One region of the Streptomyces sp. AF1A genome, then DNA from elsewhere that is predicted to be linked to it. Evidence: riboswitches for the same ligand, from Rfam matches in the RefSeq annotation. Region 1 holds a riboswitch; the other holds the start of a gene.
The links. Region 1 has a riboswitch for thiamine pyrophosphate ahead of ACLU3S_RS29485 (thiamine ABC transporter substrate binding subunit). Riboswitches for the same ligand answer to the same signal wherever they lie in the genome.
Positions count from the first base shown of each region.

Region 2: it holds a riboswitch for thiamine pyrophosphate, as region 1 does, so the genes downstream of both, thiC (phosphomethylpyrimidine synthase ThiC) here and ACLU3S_RS29485 (thiamine ABC transporter substrate binding subunit) in region 1, are expected to answer to the same signal.

Region 1 is NZ_JBLEBI010000160.1:7,308-11,852, forward strand. Features, by position in the region: gene ACLU3S_RS29475 (hypothetical protein) at 1-8, shown strand, start outside; gene rlmN (23S rRNA (adenine(2503)-C(2))-methyltransferase RlmN) at 219-1,325, shown strand; TPP riboswitch at 1,349-1,456, shown strand; gene ACLU3S_RS29485 (thiamine ABC transporter substrate binding subunit) at 1,585-2,616, shown strand; gene ACLU3S_RS29490 (ABC transporter permease) at 2,634-4,265, shown strand; gene ACLU3S_RS29495 (ABC transporter ATP-binding protein) at 4,265-4,545, shown strand, end outside.
Region 2 is NZ_JBLEBI010000008.1:31,963-36,507, reverse strand. Features, by position in the region: gene ACLU3S_RS04420 (IclR family transcriptional regulator) at 1-381, shown strand, start outside; gene ACLU3S_RS04415 (SsgA family sporulation/cell division regulator) at 482-919, shown strand; gene ACLU3S_RS04410 (hypothetical protein) at 1,033-1,194, opposite strand; TPP riboswitch at 1,425-1,602, shown strand; gene thiC (phosphomethylpyrimidine synthase ThiC) at 1,595-3,397, shown strand; gene ACLU3S_RS04400 (DUF2637 domain-containing protein) at 3,901-4,545, shown strand, end outside.

The DNA.
Region 1 (4,545 bases):
CCACCTGAGCACATGCGGCGCCCCCGCCGACATCAGGCCGTCGCAGGTCTCGACAAGCCGGCACCATCCAGCAGCGTACCGACACGCCCCTCGCCGTAGCGCCGGTCCGTGACCGATGACGAGGGCCGGCTGAGCAACCCTGACGCCCACCGCCGACGACAGTCGTCCGGACCGGCGGCCCCAGGTCACCCGATTGGATCTGCGACACTGGTACCACCATGCCCAAGCCCGGAGAACTCACTTTCGTCGCGCCGCGCGGAGCCAAGAAGCCGCCGCGGCATCTTGCCGATCTCACGCCTGCCGAGCGCAAGGACGCGGTGGCCGAGATCGGTGAGAAGCCGTTCCGTGCCAAGCAGCTCTCGCAGCACTACTTCGCGCGGTACGCGCACGGACCGGAGCACTGGACCGACATCCCGGCCGGCTCCCGGGAGAAGCTGCGCGAGGCGCTGCTCCCCGAGCTCATGACGGTCGTCCGGCATCTGTCGACCGACCAGGGGACGACCCGCAAGACGCTGTGGCGGCTGTTCGACGGGACACTCGTCGAGTCCGTGCTGATGCGCTACCCGGACCGGGTGACCATGTGCATCAGCTCACAGGCCGGGTGTGGGATGAACTGTCCGTTCTGCGCCACCGGGCAGGCGGGACTGGACCGGAACCTGTCCACCGCGGAGATCGTCCACCAGATCGTCGACGGGATGCGGGCGCTGCGGGACGGGGAGGTGCCCGGCGGGCCGGCCCGGCTGTCCAACATCGTCTTCATGGGCATGGGTGAGCCGCTGGCCAACTACAAGCGGGTCGTGGGGGCCATCCGTGCGCTGACCGACCCGGCGCCGGACGGGCTCGGGCTCTCGCAGCGCGGGATCACCGTCTCGACCGTCGGCCTGGTGCCCGCCATCCACCGGTTCGCCGACGAGGGCTTCAAGTGCCGGCTCGCGATCTCCCTGCACGCCCCCGACGACGAGCTGCGCGACACCCTCGTCCCCGTCAACACCCGCTGGAAGGTGCGCGAGGTGCTGGACGCCGGGTTCGAGTACGCCGCGAAGTCCGGGCGCCGGCTGTCCATCGAGTACGCCATGATCCGGGACATCAACGACCAGGCATGGCGCGGCGACCGGCTCGGCCGGCTGCTCAGGGGCAAGCCCGTGCACGTCAACCTCATCCCGCTGAACCCGACTCCGGGCTCCCGGTGGACCGCCTCACGGCCCGAGGACGAGAAGGCCTTCGTGGCGGCCATCGAGGCGCACGGGGTACCGGTCACCATCCGGGACACCCGGGGCCAGGAGATCGACGGGGCCTGTGGTCAGCTGGCGGCCACCGAGCGGTAATCTGACGACGTCCATACAACTCCATATTCCGACAGGGGAGCGCCACAGCGCTGAGAGTGCGGCAACCGGGCCGCAGACCCTCTGAACCTCGCCCAGGTCATTCTGGGTAGGAAGTTCGGTCATCACTCGAGCTGTTGCGCCCTGCCCGGGCTCCCGCGCGGGAGCCCGGGCAGGGCCGCGTCTCTTCCTGGCCAACCCCAGGAGGACTTCGTTGAGCATCACCACAAGGCGGCTGGCGGCCGTGGCCGTCGCCCTGGGCATGGTCACCCTCGCCGCATGCGGATCGTCCGGCAGCCACGCCTCCGGCGACTCCAAGACCGTGACCCTCGTCAGCCACGACTCGTGGGCCGCCTCCAAGAGCGTCATCAAGGACTTCGAGAGGCAGTCCGGGTACAAGGTCAGAAACCTGCGGGACGGCGACGCGGGACAGGCCGTCAACAAGGCCATCCTGACCAAGGACAACCCCCAGGGCGACGTCTTCTTCGGCGTCGACAACACGCTGCTGTCCCGGGCCCTCGACAACGGGCTGTTCCAGCCGTACACCGCCAAGGGACTCGGCACGGTCGGCGCCCAGTACCAACTCGACAAGGACAGGCACCGGGTCACGCCGATCGACTACGGCGACATATGCGTCAACTACGACAAGAAGTACTTCGCCGACCACCGTCTCGCCCCGCCGCAGTCCTTCGCCGACCTGGCCAGGCCCGAGTACAAGAACCTGCTCGTCACCGAGAACGCGGCCACCTCCTCGCCCGGCCTCGGCTTCCTGCTCGGCAGCGCCGCGCAGTTCGGCGACAACAGCTGGCAGGACTACTGGAAGAAGCTGAAGGCCAACGGCGTGAAGGTCGTCGACGGCTGGGACCAGGCCTACTACCAGGAGTTCTCCGGCTCGTCGGAGGGGAAGAAGGCCGGTGGCGACCGGCCGCTGGTCGTGTCGTACGCCTCCTCCCCGCCCGCCGAGGTGATCTACGCCAAGAAGCGGCCCAGCACCGCCCCGACCGGCGTGGCCACCGGCACCTGCTTCCGGCAGATCGAGTTCGCCGGGGTGCTGAGCAACGCGAAGAACCCCAAGGGCGCCAAGGCCTTCATCGACTTCCTGCTGACCAAGGAGTTCCAGGAGGACATGCCGCTCAAGATGTTCGTCTACCCGGTGGTGAAGGGGGCCGCCGTGCCCGCCGACTTCACCAAGTACGGCCCGGCCGCCCAGCACCCCGAGACCATGGCCCCCGACAAGATCGCCGCCAACCGTGATCAGTGGGTCAAGACGTGGACCTCGCTCGTACTGAAGTAGCTCCCCGCCGACGGGACATGCGCGGGAGCGCGACGCGGCTCGGGCTGCTGGCCCTGCCCGTCGCGTTCTTCGCCGTGTTCTTCGCCTGGCCGGTGGCCGCGATCGTGGCCCGCGGGCTGAAGACCGACGGCGCCTGGCATCCCGGGCGGATCGCGGACGTGCTCACGCAGCCGGACATCCGGCACGTGCTGTGGTTCACCACCTGGCAGGCGCTCGCCTCCACCGCGCTGACCCTGCTGCTCGCCCTGCCCGCCGCCCACGTCTTCGCCCGGCTCGACTTCCCGGGCAAGCAGGTGCTGCGCGCCGTCGTCACCGTGCCGTTCGTGCTGCCGACCGTCGTCGCCGGCAGCGCGTTCCTCGCGCTGGTCGGGCACGGCGGGCTGCTCGACCGGCTGTGGGGCGTACGGCTGGACACCACGGTGTGGGCCATCCTGCTGGCCCATGTCTTCTTCAACTACGCCGTCGTCGTGCGGACGGTGGGCGGGCTGTGGGCCCAGCTCGACCCCCGGCAGGAGGAGGCCGCGCGCATGCTGGGCGCATCGCCCCTCCAGGCGTGGCGGAAGGTCACCCTCCCGGCCCTGGCGCCCGCCGTGGCCGCCGCCGCGCTGATGGTGTTCCTGTTCACCTTCACCTCCTTCGGCGTCGTCCAGATCCTCGGCGGGCCCACGTTCTCCACCATCGAAGTGGAGATCTACCGGCAGACCTCGGAGGTCTTCGACCTGCCCACGGCCGCCGTCCTCACCCTCGTCCAGTTCGTCGCGGTCGGCGCCGTCCTCGCCGTGCACGCGTGGACGGTACGGCGCCGGGAGACCGCCCTGCGCCTCGTCGCCCCGAACGTCACCGCCCGGCGTCCGCGCGGCGCCGGGCAGTGGGCGCTGCTCGCCGGCGTCCTCGGCACCGTCGCACTGCTGCTGGTGCTGCCGCTCGCCGTCCTCGTCCGGCGCTCCCTGGACGCGCCCGGCCTCGGCTACTACCGGGCGCTGGCGGACTCCGACGGCGGCACCTTCCTGGTCGCACCCGTGCACGCGGTGTGGACCTCGCTGCAGTACGCGGTCGCCGCCACCGCCATCGCGGTGCTGATCGGAGGTCTCGCCGCCGCCGCGCTGGCCCGCCGGGGCGCCGGGCGGCTGGTGCGGGGCTTCGACGCGCTGCTGATGCTGCCGCTCGGCGTGTCCGCCGTGACCGTCGGTTTCGGCTTCCTCATCGCCCTCGACAGGCCGCCGCTTGACCTGCGCCAGTCCTGGATCCTGGTGCCGCTCGCCCAGGCCCTGGTCGGCGCCCCCTTCGTCGTACGGACCATGCTGCCGGTGCTGCGCGCGGTGGACGGACGGCTCAGGGAGGCGGCGGCCGTGCTCGGGGCCTCGCCCTGGCGGGCGTGGCGGGAGGTGGACCTGCCGCTGGTGCGGCGGGCGCTGCTGGTCGCGGCCGGGTTCGCGTTCGCCGTCTCGCTGGGTGAGTTCGGGGCGACGGTGTTCATCGCCCGGCCCGACAACCCGACGCTCCCGGTCGCCGTGGCCCGGCTGCTCAGCCGCCCCGGAGACCTCAACTACGGCCAGGCGATGGCCCTTTCGACGATTCTGATGGTGGTGTGCGCCGCCGCGCTGCTGCTTCTGGAGCGACTGCGCACCGACCGGACGGGGGAGTTCTGATGCTGCTGAGCCTTGACGCCGCGACCGTGCGCCTCGGCGGCCGGACCGTGCTGGACGCGGTCGGCCTGGAGGTCGCCGAGCACGAGGTGGTGTGCGTGCTCGGGCCCAGCGGCAGCGGGAAGTCGACGCTGCTGCGGGCGGTGGCGGGCCTGCAGCCCCTCGACTCCGGTCGGGTGCTGCTCGGCGGGCGCGACCAGGCGGGCGTGCCCGCGCACCAGCGGGGCGTCGGCCTGATGTTCCAGGACCACCAGCTCTTTCCGCAGCGGGACGTCGGCGCCAA
Region 2 (4,545 bases), on a different contig from region 1:
GAGGAGTGGGCCGGCTTCCGGGAGACCGGTCACGCGCACGCCATCGGCCAGTGCCTGCTCTCCCAGCTGGACGAGGACGCCCGGCGCGACCATCTCGCCCGCCACCCCGTGCAGGCCATCACGCCGTACACCGTGCGGGACAACGACGCCCTGCTGCGGCGGCTGGCGCGGACACGGCGCATGGAGCCGGTGGTGGAACGTCAGGAGTACGCGCTCGGCACGGTCTGCGCAGCCGTTCCGATCACGGTCGGCACCACCGCGGCCACCGTGGCCATTTCGCTGCCCGCCCACCAGGCCGACCGGCTGTTGCCCGCGGCCCACCGGTTGCAGGCGGAGATCGGGCGCCACATCGGCTCCCTGACGCTCTCTATCAGTATCTGAAAACTCACTCCTTGTGATCTGCTGTGTACGTTCAGCAAGATTTGACCCACGGTCATAGGGATCAGTCCCGGCCAGTCGACGTCATACGACGGGGTAGGCGATGCGAGAGTCCGTACAGGCAGAGGTCATGATGAGCTTTCTCGTCTCGGAGGAGCTCTCCTTCCGCATTCCGGTGGAGCTGCGCTACGAGACAGGTGATCCCTATGCCGTGCGGCTCACCTTCCATCTGCCCGGTGACGCCCCGGTCACCTGGGTCTTCGGGCGCGAACTGCTCATCGACGGGGTCGGGCGCCCGTGCGGGGAGGGGGATGTGCGCATCGCACCGGTCGATACCGAGGTGCTGGGTGAGGTGCTGATCCGGCTTCAGGTCGGCAGCGATTACGCCCTGTTCCGCTCGTCGACGCCGCCGCTCGTGGCCTTCCTCGATCGTACGGACAAGCTGGTGCCGCTCGGCCAGGAAGGCGCCCTGGCCGATTTCGACGCCCATCTCGAGGAAGCCCTGGACCGCATCCTCGCCGAGGAGCAGAGCGCCGGCTGAGCGGTCGCGGTCCGGGCGACGGACGCTGTGCCGTGCCGTACGGAACTGTGCAGGAACGCTTCTGCGCGGGGAACCGGAAGTCCAGGAATCGGTGCTTGCGGGCGGCCCCGGCCTCACCGCTTCCGGCGTCGCCCCGGCCGCCGCGTGCCGGCGGGGACTGTGCACCGGCCGGCGCCGGCGCGTCCGGGCCGGTCGGCCGCCACCACCAGCGCGGCGAGCGCGGTCGTGACCGCGACCGAGGCGACCAGGCCGAAGGAGCCGGCCAGCGTGCGCACGATCTCGCGTCGTGGTCGGCCGGGACCGCCTGAGGGTGTCCCCGGGGCTGGCCGGGGACGGCCGCACGGCCGTCGTGGGCGCGTATCCGCCCTCCTGTCCCGAGCCGTCTCGGCGGCGAGGCTCGGGCGGTTGATACGGGTACTGCTCCATCCCGGGCACGCTCGATCCTGGCAAGAAGGGCGGAGGCCCACTGTTCACCGCGCTGTATATGACGCTAGCGTGGGAGCACCTTTGCACACGCGGGAGCTCGGAGCACCGGGCTGAGAGGGCGCTGACCTCCGTACATGTGATGTTTCACGTGGAACACGGGATGTTCCGCGGGAAGCGTCGGCAGACGGAAACCGCTGCGTCGACCGCCGAACCTGTTACCGGGTAATGCCGGCGTAGGGAGTAGGTCTCATGACCAACAAGGACGCACGCACACCTGCCTCCGTTCAGGACGACACGTCGCGGGAGGCCGGGAAGTCCATCGGCTGGCACAAGGCGTACGTCGAGGGCTCACGCCCCGACGTGCGTGTGCCGGTCCGTCAGGTGCACCTCACCAACGGGCAGTCGGTCACGCTGTACGACACGTCGGGCCCGTACACCGATCCACTCGTCGACACCGACGTCCGCAGGGGCCTGCCGCCGCTGCGGGAGAACTGGGTCATCGCCCGCGGCGACACCGAGGAGTACGCGGGCCGTCCCGTCCGTCCCGAGGACGACGGCATCAAGCACACCTCGCCGCGCGGGGGACTGCGCAACCTCGACGCGGTCTTCCCGGGACGCCCGCGCCAGCCGCGGCGGGGCCGGGGCGGCCAGGCCGTCACGCAGCTCGCGTACGCGCGCCGGGGCGAGATCACTCCCGAGATGGAGTTCGTGGCCATCCGGGAGAACGTTTCCCCCGAGGTGGTCCGCGAGGAGATCGCGGCGGGTCGGGCGGTGCTGCCCGCCAACGTCAACCACCCGGAGATCGAGCCGATGATCATCGGCAAGCGGTTCCTGGTGAAGGTCAACGCCAACATCGGCAATTCCGCGGTGACGTCCTCCATCGAGGAGGAGGTCGAGAAGATGACCTGGGCGACCCGCTGGGGCGCCGACACGGTCATGGACCTGTCCACCGGCCGCAACATCCACACCACCCGCGAGTGGGTGCTGCGCAACTCCCCCGTCCCCATCGGCACCGTGCCGCTCTACCAGGCCCTGGAGAAGGTCGACGGCAAGGCCGAGGAACTGACGTGGGAGATCTACAAGGACACCGTCATCGAGCAGGCCGAGCAGGGCGTGGACTACATGACGGTCCACGCGGGCGTGCGCCTGCCGTTCGTCCCGCTCACGGCGAACCGCAAGACCGGCATCGTCTCGCGTGGCGGCTCGATCATGGCCGCGTGGTGCCTGGCGCACCACAAGGAGTCGTTCCTGTACGAGAACTTCGAGGAGCTGTGCGAGATCCTCGCCGCCTACGACGTCACGTACTCGCTGGGCGACGGTCTGCGCCCCGGCTCGATCGCGGACGCCAACGACGAGGCGCAGTTCGCGGAGTTGCGGACGCTCGGGGAACTCAACCGGATCGCCAGGCGTTTCCACGTACAGACGATGATCGAGGGCCCCGGTCACGTCCCGATGCACAAGATCAAGGAGAACATCGACCTTCAGCAGGAGATCTGCGATGAGGCTCCGTTCTATACGCTCGGCCCGCTGACCACGGATGTCGCGCCGGCGTACGACCACATCACCTCCGGCATCGGCGCCGCGATGATCGCCTGGTGGGGCACGGCGATGCTCTGCTACGTCACGCCCAAGGAGCACCTGGGCCTGCCCAACCGGGACGACGTCAAGACCGGCGTCATCACCTACAAGATCGCTGCTCATGCGGCCGACCTCGCCAAGGGGCACCCGGGCGCACAGGAGTGGGACGACGCCCTGTCCGACGCCCGCTTCGAGTTCCGGTGGGAGGACCAGTTCAACCTCGCTCTGGACCCGGACACGGCACGGGAGTTCCACGACGAGACCCTGCCGGCCGAGCCCGCCAAGACGGCCCACTTCTGCTCCATGTGCGGACCGAAGTTCTGCAGTATGAAGATCAGCCACAGCATCACGGAGCGGTTCGGTGGTGACGCGGCTGAGGGAGCGTCGGCGGAGGAGATCGCCGAGGGGATGCTCCAGAAGTCGAGGGAGTTCGCCGAGGCGGGCAACCGGGTCTACCTGCCGATCGCGGACTGAGGCGCACCAGGGGCGGTCTCGCGCTGCCGAACAGCCCGAGGCTGGTCGGTGCGCGGACCGCCTCGTCCTCGGCCGCGGCAGGGGTCGCGCATTTCGCCCATTCCTCATACGTGCTGCATGTAGGCCCGACCGATTCCTGAACAAGGTGTTTGTCCGGCTAATCCTTCACTCGTTCGCCGCACATCCATAACTGCACCACAGCGTTAGTTGCAACGTGATGAAGGCAACGAAGGGGCAGGCAGCCGAATCCATTCCGGAGCGGTCCTCCGCCACGGCTGGACGACCCGTGCGTCTGGGTTCCTATACGTACTTGCCTGCGTCCGTCAGAGCGGATGCCGCCAAGGGGGTTCTCATGAAGGGGGGCCTCCCGGTCACGCTCGAGGCGACCGAGGACATCCTTCATGAATTCATGTACGTGATGAGTTCCCTCGAGAGGGACGTTTCGCAACGTTGGGAGGCGTGGACTTCCGACTCCGCGTTTCACCGGCGAAATGACATCCGTCATGCAGTATGAGCAAACGGGCTATTACCCGGATTTCCCCGCCGAGCGGGCCGAAGGTTCCTGGGACGGCGAGGGGTGGCAGCACTCTTCGGGCGAGGACTCCGGCCCTCTGATCCCGCCGGAATCGGGCTGGGACCCGGCGGAAGAGCTGGCCTACATGCTTCGGGACGCCATCGAGCAGCAACCGAGGATCCCGGCCGCACGTCACGAGGATCACCTCGTCGGCCCGAAACCGAAGACGCACCGTGAAGCCCTGGTGGAACTCACGGGGGAGCTGCCTCCGGTAAAGACCCCGTCCCGAAGGCATCGCAAGGTCCGGGCGTGGCAGCGGCCGAACGGAATTCGCATCGCGAGCTACTCCATTGCGGCACTGGCGACGGTCATCGCATCTGCGGTGAGCATTTTCGGCGGCCTGGTCGCCTATGATCCGCTCCGGTTCGTGGCAGCGACCCGGACGCAGAGCAGCGTGGTCTCCTGGTGGCCTCTTCTGGTGTTCGGCCCGTGGCTGGTGGCGGCACTGTCCATTGTCAGATCGGCGTTGCACCGGCGTCGGGCCCTCCATTCCTGGTGTGTGCTCCTGGTGTTTTCCGCTTTTGCCATGGCGCTGTGCATCGCGGAGGCACCGAAGAACATCATCGACACCGCG